DNA from 4 places in the Streptomyces sp. NPDC000594 genome. Region 4 is predicted to be linked to each of the others. Evidence: riboswitches for the same ligand, from Rfam matches in the RefSeq annotation. Region 4 holds a riboswitch; each other region holds the start of a gene.
What was found. Region 4 has a riboswitch for cyclic di-AMP ahead of ABT354_RS10955 (LysM peptidoglycan-binding domain-containing M23 family metallopeptidase). Riboswitches for the same ligand answer to the same signal wherever they lie in the genome.
Positions count from the first base shown of each region.

Region 1: another riboswitch for cyclic di-AMP. It lies ahead of ABT354_RS15800 (transglycosylase family protein); the one in region 4 lies ahead of ABT354_RS10955 (LysM peptidoglycan-binding domain-containing M23 family metallopeptidase).
Region 2: another riboswitch for cyclic di-AMP. It lies ahead of ABT354_RS35590 (C40 family peptidase); the one in region 4 lies ahead of ABT354_RS10955 (LysM peptidoglycan-binding domain-containing M23 family metallopeptidase).
Region 3: another riboswitch for cyclic di-AMP. It lies ahead of ABT354_RS20725 (M23 family metallopeptidase); the one in region 4 lies ahead of ABT354_RS10955 (LysM peptidoglycan-binding domain-containing M23 family metallopeptidase).

Region 1 is NZ_JBEPCY010000009.1:96,750-98,938, forward strand. Features, by position in the region: gene ABT354_RS15800 (transglycosylase family protein) at 173-922, opposite strand; cyclic di-AMP (ydaO/yuaA leader) riboswitch at 925-1,118, opposite strand; gene ABT354_RS15805 (transglycosylase family protein) at 1,378-2,189, opposite strand, start outside.
Region 2 is NZ_JBEPCY010000049.1:12,604-14,792, reverse strand. Features, by position in the region: gene ABT354_RS35600 (ATP-dependent Clp protease proteolytic subunit) at 1-298, shown strand, start outside; gene ABT354_RS35595 (hypothetical protein) at 295-600, shown strand; cyclic di-AMP (ydaO/yuaA leader) riboswitch at 946-1,104, shown strand; gene ABT354_RS35590 (C40 family peptidase) at 1,108-1,584, shown strand; gene ABT354_RS35585 (8-amino-7-oxononanoate synthase) at 1,596-2,189, opposite strand, start outside.
Region 3 is NZ_JBEPCY010000014.1:93,954-96,142, reverse strand. Features, by position in the region: gene ABT354_RS20730 (M16 family metallopeptidase) at 1-504, shown strand, start outside; cyclic di-AMP (ydaO/yuaA leader) riboswitch at 735-897, shown strand; gene ABT354_RS20725 (M23 family metallopeptidase) at 911-1,699, shown strand; gene ABT354_RS20720 (GntR family transcriptional regulator) at 1,924-2,189, shown strand, end outside.
Region 4 is NZ_JBEPCY010000005.1:393,368-395,556, forward strand. Features, by position in the region: gene ABT354_RS10950 (alpha-galactosidase) at 1-936, shown strand, start outside; cyclic di-AMP (ydaO/yuaA leader) riboswitch at 1,205-1,395, shown strand; gene ABT354_RS10955 (LysM peptidoglycan-binding domain-containing M23 family metallopeptidase) at 1,399-2,189, shown strand, end outside.

The DNA.
Region 1 (2,189 bases), on a different contig from region 4:
GGCCCGCGACGGCGCGCCGTACGGAGGCCCCGGACCCGGAGAGCCGGGAGGCCCGATCCCGACGACTCAGGAGTCCCGGACCCGGACAGCCGGGAGCCCCGGTCCGGTGCGAACGGGGGGAAACGCACCGGACCGGGGCGGTCCGTCACCCGGGCGAACCGGGGGGCTCCGGTCAGCGCAGGTGCAGCTGCTGACCGACGTAGATCACATCGGCGTTGTCGACGATGTCCTCGTTCAGCTGGAAGAGCTTCTGCCAGCCACCCTTGACCTTGTGGTCGTCGGCGATGGAGCTGAGCGTGTCGCCCGCCTTCACCTTGTACTCGCCGTCGCCCTTCAGGAAGCCCTTGGCCGGGGCCTGGGACTGCGGGGCGGACTGCTGCGGCTGGGCGGCCGGGGCGGAGCGCTCGACCGAGCGGGTCACCGGGGCCTCGGCGCGCTGCTGGGCCGGGGCGGACTGCTGCGGCGCCTGCTGCTGCGGGGCCTGGGTCTGGGGGGCCGCCGGCTTGGCCGGGGCGGCCGGGGCCGAGCCACCGCCGTACGGGGTGTTGGACAGGCCGACACCACAGCTCGGCCAGGCACCCTTGCCCTGGCCCTTGAGGACCTTCTCGGCGATGGCGATCTGCTGCGCCTTGGTCGCCTTGTCGGCGGTCTGGGCGTAGGCGGTGCCACCGAAGGCGGCCCAGGTGGAGGCCGAGAACTGGAGGCCGCCGTAGTAGCCGTTGCCGGTGTTGATGGACCAGTTGCCGCCGGACTCGCACTGGGCGACCTTGTCCCACTCGGAGGCGGTGGCGGCCGTGGCGGTGCTCGCGCCCATCAGCGGGGCGGCGACGGCGGCACCGGTGACACCGGCGAAGGTGACGACGCGGGTGGCGCGGTTGAACGCCGAGGGACGGCGGTGCTTGCCCTTGCCCGAAAGCAGCATGGAGATCTCCTCACCGACGCCTGCGAGGTGAGCTGTCGGGTTCGGGCCGCATGAGTTGCCCGGTCGCGCGGTGTGGCGCACGACTTCACCCCTAGCCGGTGGGCCGCTTCGGCGACCGGTTCACGAACCGGTCGTCAGCGGCCTGGGCCGGCACTTACCTTGGGTCCCCCGCTCCTGCCTTCGGCGCTTCGCGCGACGACTTTTCCCCCCGACCGACGGCAGGATTCGGCGTTTCGGTCAGTGGTGCCCGCGGTGGCGAGCGGTTCAGACCGTAGACACAGCCCGGTCTGTTGTTCAAAGAAGAACATCGGGGAAAAATCGCCCATCTCGCAACTCCGGATCCTTATATATCCGCAGGTGGGGCATGGGATGGGCGATTCCGGTGAGCGGGGTTCGCCCGATTTCGCAAAGAGACCCTTGTCTCATTTCAGCAAACTCGGACAAACCCCATCCAACTACTTCGGTGTCGCGCTCAGATCCAGGCTCTGACCAGGGTGGATCAGGTCGGGGTCCTCGCCGACCGTGTCCTTGTTCCGCTCATAGAGGGAGCTCCAGCCGCCGTCGAGCTTCCGCTCCTCGACGATGACCGAGAGGTTGTCGCCGGGGCGGACCGTGTACGAGGACGGCGAGGTGTCGGCGGTCCCGGTCGCGGTGGTGTCCCCGGCCGCCGGGACCTCGGTACGGTCGGCGCCGGACCGCGAGGGATGGGCGGTGTCGGTCGCACGGTCCTCGGCCGCCCCGGTGGCGCCGGGCGCCTCCTTCGTCTCCGCGCTCCCACCGGTGGCGGGCAGCTCCGCACGGCCGGCGGTGTCCGCGCTCTCGTCGGCGGCGGGCCCCCGGTGCTTGCCGGTGGCCTTCCCGGCGGCGTCCTTGCCCTCGGCGGTGGTGTCCGCGCCGTCCTCGGTACGCGCGGGGGCGGCCGCCTCCCGGTCGGCCTCGGCGCCGGTGCCACCGGAGCCGCCCGTCCCCGTCGCCTTCTCCGTCTTCTCCGCCGTCCCCGGTGCGGACCCCTCGGGCGCCTCGGTGGCGGTGCCCCCGGCCTTCCCGGTCCTGGGCGCCGGGTCGCCGGTGGACTCCTTCGCGGCGGACCCCTTCGTAGCGGAGTCCTCCGTGTCCTTGGTGCCCGGCTCCTTCGCGGCCGTCCCCTTGGCGCCCTGGTCCTCGGCGCCGCCGGTGCCGGCGGTCGTCAGACCGGCCATCTCCGCGCAGGAGGCCCACGCCTTGGCGCCCTCGGCCGCCAGGACCTTCTCGGCCACGGCTATCTGAT
Region 2 (2,189 bases), on a different contig from region 4:
CGCCCCGGGCCGGCGGCTGATGCTGCCCACCGCGCGGATCACCCTGCGACAGCCCTCCCTCGCGGAGCCGCTGCACGGACAGCCGTCCGATCTGGAGATCCATACGGCCGAACTGCTGCGGCAGCGCGGCACGTTCACCGCGCTCCTCGCCCGGTACACCGGCCGCGACCCGGAGCGGGTGACCGCCGAGCTGGAACGGCCGAGGCATCTCACAGCGGCCCAGGCGCTGGAGTACGGCCTGGTCGACCAGGTGATCCGGACCCGTGGGGCCGGTGCGCGGGGGGCGGCGAGCGCATGATTCCGAGGCAGCCGCCCCTGCCCGCGCTCACCCGGGCCGAGGGGGAACTGATCGACGCCTATCTCAGCGCCGCCGATCTGCTCGGGCGGATCAATCCGGCGCGCGCCACCCATACCTATGGCGCGCTCCGCGCCGCCCAGGCGCTCGTGAGCCAGGCGACCGCGCTGCGCGAGGCGCTCGATCTGATGCATCGGCGCGGGGAGAGCGAAGTGCACGCCGCGACGCTCGCGAGGGCGCTCAGGGTGCTCGACGGGGAGCGCAGAACACTGCGGGTTTCCCTACCACCACCCCAAGCTCCCTGACCATCCCTCCGCAGGGGGTCAACCGCCATGTGGGTACCAGTGCCAGTAGCCCGAATGATGTACGCGAGGGCGCCGCCCCGGCTACGGTCGAGTTGCGGAACCGTCCACCGAATAAGCGGAATATCTTATTCCTCCGCAGGTGCGGGCATGCTCACCTCTCGTGAGCCGGACCACAGAGGGCCGCTGTCCACCTGAACGGACCAAGGGTGGCAAACCTCACATATAGCCTTTTCCGCTCGGAATTTGATCGGGTTGTGGGTCAAGATCCCTGGGACGACAAGCCCCCGTCACCTCGGCGGGGCGGTCCGGGCGGACGCCGAGTCCTGCCGCTGTCCCGGGCTCTGGTCGACAGGAGTGCTTCGGCAGGAGTGGAGGACCCAAGCAGTACGGGACGCACGGACCCACCGTCCGGACGTTCCTTGGGGTGAAGCCGCACCGCGGCCGGGAAACTTCGTCCACCCGAACCCGACAGGTCACCCTTCACAGGCGGATGACGAAGGGTTGCGCATGAGTGCGCAGAACACCGTCCCGTTCCTGTTGAGCCGGGCGGGGGCCGTGTCGGCCCTCACCCTCGCCGCGGTCGGCGGATCGCTTCTGGTGCCGGGAGGCACCCCGGAGGCACAGGCCGCGACCACCCACGCGAACAAGGCGCTCAAGGTGGCGGCCTCGAAGAAGGGAGCGCCCTACCGCTATGGCGCGGCCGGGCCGAGCCGCTTCGACTGTTCAGGGCTGACGCTCTACTCGTACAAGAAGGCGGGCAAGAAGCTGCCGCGCACCGCGCAGCAGCAGTACAACAAGAGCCGCAAGATCTCCTCTTCCTCCCGCAAGGCCGGTGACCTGGTCTTCTTCCACTCGCGGGGGTACGTCTACCACGTGGGCATCTACGCCGGTAAGGGGAAGATCTGGCACTCTCCGAAGCGGGGGTCCTGGGTGAAGCTGGACAAGATCTGGACCAAGAACGTGCGCTACGGCCGGGTGTCCTGAGGGACCGTCCGTCATCGCCCGACGGGCGAGGGCGGACCGGAGGAACCGGCGGCGGCCGCCCGCTCCGGTGGGGTACGGGCCCCCGCCGGAGCCGTCGCACCCGCCGGAGTCCTGGCCCCCGCCGGAGCCGTGGCCTCCACCGTGGCCAGCGCGTCGGCGATCTGCCGCCCGGTCAGATCCGCACGGGCCGTCAGCCGCAGCCGGGAGATGCCGTCCGGCACCGAAGGGGGCCTGAAGCAGCCGACGGCGAGCCCCTCGGCCCGACAGCGGGCCGCCCAGGCGACCGCCTCACCGGCCGACGGCGCCCGGACCGACACCACGGCGGCGTCCGGGCGCCGGGCGGTGAAGCCACGCTCCGTCAGTCCCCGGTGCAGCGCGAGCGCATGGGCGCGGACCCGGCCGGCCAGCTCCGGGCGGGCCCGCAGCCGCTCCAGCGCGGCGAGCGCGGCACCGGTGGCGGCCGGGGCGAGCCCGGTGTCGAAGACAAAGCTCCGGGCCGTGTTCACCAGATGGTCGATCACCCGGGCGGGGCCCAGGACCGCGCCGCCCTGGCTGCCCAGCGCCTTGGAGAGCGTCACGGTGGCGACCACCCCCGGCTGCCCCGC
Region 3 (2,189 bases), on a different contig from region 4:
CTCACCTCCCGGCTCGACCGGGTGCTGCGCGAGGAGAAGGGCTACACCTACGGCGTCCGCGCCTTCGGCCAGGTGCTGCGGTCCGCGCCGGACGGCACGGGCGCCTCGCTGCTCGCCATCAGCGGCTCGGTGGACACGCCCAACACCGGTCCGGCCCTGGCGGATCTGTGGCAGGTGCTGCGGGTGCTGGCGGCCGAAGGGCTGACCGACGCCGAGCGGGACACCGCCGTACAGAACCTCGTCGGTGTCGCACCGCTGAAGTTCGAGACCGCGGCGGCCGTCGCGGGCACCCTGGCGGACCAGGTCGAGCAGCATCTGCCCGACGACTACCAGGCCACCCTGTACGCACGGCTCGCCGCGACCGGCACCGTGGAGGCGACCGCCGCCGTGGTCAGCGCCTTCCCGGTGGACCGGCTGGTCACGGTGCTCGTCGGGGACGCGGCGCAGATCGTGGAGCCCGTCAAGGCCCTGGGCATCGGCGAGGTCACCGTGGTGACCGGCTGACCTTCCCCCGGGAAGGCCCGATCGGGCCGGCCGGAGCCCTGGTGTCCACTCCCACCAGGGCTCCGGTCATTTTTCGTGGCGTCTGTCCGCTTTTGAGGGAATGTCATGGGGAACTCGCCTGTCTGTGGTGTGGCATACCCAACAAAATCCGCCGTCTGTTTGGCGAACCGAAGGCGCCGCCCGTAGCGTCAGTGCGGCTGTTCGCCTGCTGTACGCCGCATCCGCGGCACGGACAGTCATCGCCGAATCCCCCATGGGTGTGAGCCCGGGGGAGCCGGGGACCCACCGTCCCCAGGGGTGAATCGGACGCCTTCGCTCCGTGCGGAGGGGCCCGTAGGAGACCTTCCTGCTCCGAACCCGTCAGCTAACCCGGTAGGCGAGAAGGAAGGAAAGGATCAGCCTCTACATGGCGTTGACCCGCTCCACCGGGAAACACCGTGCCCCGAGCCGTGCGAAGCGCCGCGGCGCGAGCATCGCCGGTGCCGCCACGCTCGCCACCACAGGGGTCTGCGGCGCCCTCGCCACCCCGGCCTTCGCCGTGGCGGACGACGTCTCCAAGGCGCCCGCCACCGCCGAGGACACCGGCACCTTCATGATCCTGGCCGCCGACGCGGAGGCCGACTCCCTCGCCGACGAGGTCAACGACCAGGCCCTCACCCAGAAGCGCGAGGCCATCGCCCGCGAGGAGGCCGTCAAGGAGGCCCGCCGCAAGGCCGAGGCCCGTGAGCGGGAAGCCCGTGAGGAGCGTGAGCGCGCCGCCCGTGAGGCCGAGCGCGAGCGGCTGATGAAGACCTACACCTCACCGGTGGCCGGGTCCCATGTCTCCACCGGCTACCAGACCGGCGGCGCCTACTGGTCCTCCGGCAGCCACTCCGGCATCGACTTCCACGCCTCCGAGGGCACCGCCGTGGTCTCCGTGGGCGCGGGCACCGTGGTCGAGGCCGGCTGGGGCGGCGCCTACGGCAACAATGTCGTGATCCGGATGAACGACGGCTCGTACACCCAGTACGGCCATCTGCTGGCCGTCCAGGTCACCGCCGGACAGAGCGTGATGCCGGGTCAGCAGATCGGCCTCGCGGGCTCCACCGGCAACTCCACCGGCGCGCACCTCCACTTCGAGGCCCGCAGCGGCGCCGAGTACGGCTCCGATGTGGACCCCGTCGCCTATCTGCGCTCCCATGGGGTCGGCATCTGACACCCCGCCCCCCAGAAGTCTCACCGAGAGCCCCCGGCGCCTGGAATCCACCCAGTGCCGGGGGCTCTCGGCGTACTGGCCGGAAGAGAGCGGCTTCGCACCCGGCTCCACGGGGAAGGGCGGTCCGCTGCAATAGAGTCGCCGGGCGCGCGGCACACGGGCCGCGCACCCGGGGTGCCCGACGACCCCGGGGGAGTGCAGCGGATCCCAGCGGAGGTTCGGTCATGCGCGTCCCGGCGCACTCGGTCTGCACGGCGATCCGCGACGACATCGTCTCCGGGGTCTTCCCGCGCGGCGGCCGGCTCACCGAGGAACAGCTCGCCCGCCGGTACGGGGTCTCCCGCATCCCGGTCCGTGAGGCCCTGCGCACCCTGGAGGCCGAGGGGTTCGTGGTGATCCGCCGGCATGCCGGGACCCGGGTCGCCGAGCCCACCGCGCAGGAGGCGGCCGATCTGCTGGAGGCGCGGATGCTGCTGGAGCCACTGGGCGC
Region 4 (2,189 bases):
GAGCCGGAGATGGTCAACCCGGACAGCGATCTCTACCGCGCCCACCCCGAGTGGGTGCAGCACCACCCCGGGCGCAGCCGCACCGAACTCCGCAACCAGCTGGTGCTGAACGCCGCCCGCCCCGATGTCCGGCGCCATCTGTGGGAGACCCTGGACACCCTGCTCCGCAGCGCCCCCGTCGACTATGTGAAGTGGGACTTCAACCGCTGCTTCACCGACCCGGGCTGGCCCGGCGACCCCTATCCGCAGCGGCTCTGGGTGGAACATGTCGAGGCCCTGTACGAGCTGCTCGACCGGTTGCGCGCCGCCCATCCGGCGGTCGCCTTCGAGTCCTGCTCGGGCGGGGGCGGCCGGATCGACCTCGGGATCCTCTCCCGTACCGATCAGGTGTGGACCTCCGACAACACCGATCCGCTGGACCGGCTGGCGATCCAGCACGGCTTCGGCCAGATCCACCCCGCGCGGGTGATGGCCGCCTGGGTCACCGACAGCCCCAACACCCAGCTCAACGGGCGGCGCAGTTCCCTCCGCTTCCGCTTTGTCAGTGCCATGGCCGGGGTGCTCGGCATCGGTGGCCGGCTCACCGACTGGAGCGAGGAGGAGCTGGCCGAGGCGCGCGGCTGGGTCGAGCTGTACAAGGAGATCCGTCCCCTGGTGCAGCACGGCGAGCTGTACCGGCTGCGCCCGCCGGGCGGCGGGCTGAGCGCCGTGCAGTACACCCGGGGCGACGAGACCGTGGTGCTCGCCTGGCTCCAGGCGCAGCACTACGGCGAACGCCCGCCGAGGCTGCGGCTGCGGGCCCTGGACCCGGCGGCCGGATATGTCCGGGAGGACACCGGGGCCGAACATCGGGGGGCGGTCCTGCTCCACCAGGGCATCCACACCGGGCTGACCGGCGATCTGGATGCGACGGTCATCCGTCTGCGCCGTCAGTAGGTCATAAAAAGCCACCTATGACCGAATTGGGCACCAAGAGGGATTGCGCAGCATCTGTCCCTCTATGGCGGACTGTTGGTGAGCAGGATCATAGTGGTGACCGTCCGTGCCCTGTGGCGGCCAGTCAACTCGGGACCGCGCCCTGGAGTTGTCCGAGACCGCTCCACAGAGGGTGACGGGCAGGACGGCCGGTTGGTTTCGGTGGATCATCGTCCTGAAGCGGAGTGGCTTGTTCCGGTCCGCTCGGCTCGTCTACGGTCACGGCCGTCCGGACGGATCGCCGAATCCTGCCACCGACCGGATCCCATCGGACAGCACCGTGTGGCAGGAGCGGGGGACCCAGGTAGTACGCCGGACGCATGGACGCGGACGGCTCGGGGTGAAGCCGCGCAACAGCGCGGCCGGGCAGCTCCAGCCCGAACCCGACAGCTCACCTCGCAGGCGCCGGAGAGGAAAAGCGCCATGCCCCAGAAGGGGAAGCACCGCCGTCCCAAGAGCCATGCCCTCACCCGGGGATTCGTCGCCGCGGGTACCGGAGGGGCGGCTCTCGCCCTGCCGCTGATCGGTGCCACCGGCGCCCACGCGGCCCCCGCCGCGCCCTCGGCCGTCACCGCCCAGGCCGTGCCCGCCGCCACCCCCGCCACCCAGGCGGCTGCCCCCGCCGCCGCCGAGGAGCGGGCCACCTACCGGGTCGTCGCCGGGGACCATCTGTCGAAGATCGCCGCGGACCGGGAGATCCGGGGCGGCTGGGAGCGGCTCTACGCCGACAACCGCGAGGCCGTCGGCGGCGACCCGTCGCTGATCCACCCCGGTCTCGAACTGACCCTGACCTCCGGCGACAGCCGTGCGCAGGGCGGGACCGACCGGAAGAGCACCCCGGCCGCCGCCCCGGCCCCGGCTTCCGGCGGCAACGGCCCCGCCGCCACCTCCGTGCGCGAGGCCGCCCCGGCCGCGCCCGAGGCGCCCGCCGCCCCCGTCGCGCCCGAGGCCCCCGCTGCCCGCGTCGCGACCGAGACCCCCGCCGCCGAGCCCGCGCCGGCCACCGGCGCCTGGACCACCCCGCTGGCCTCCGGCGGAGTCACCACCGCCTACCGCGCCACCGGCTCCATGTGGTCCAGCGGCTACCACACCGGTGTCGACTTCTCCGCGCCCAGCGGCACCCCTGTCCGCTCCGTCGGCCCCGGCACCGTCGTCTCCGCCGGGGTGAACGGCGCCTACGGCAATGAGGTCGTCGTCCAGCACGCCGACGGCCA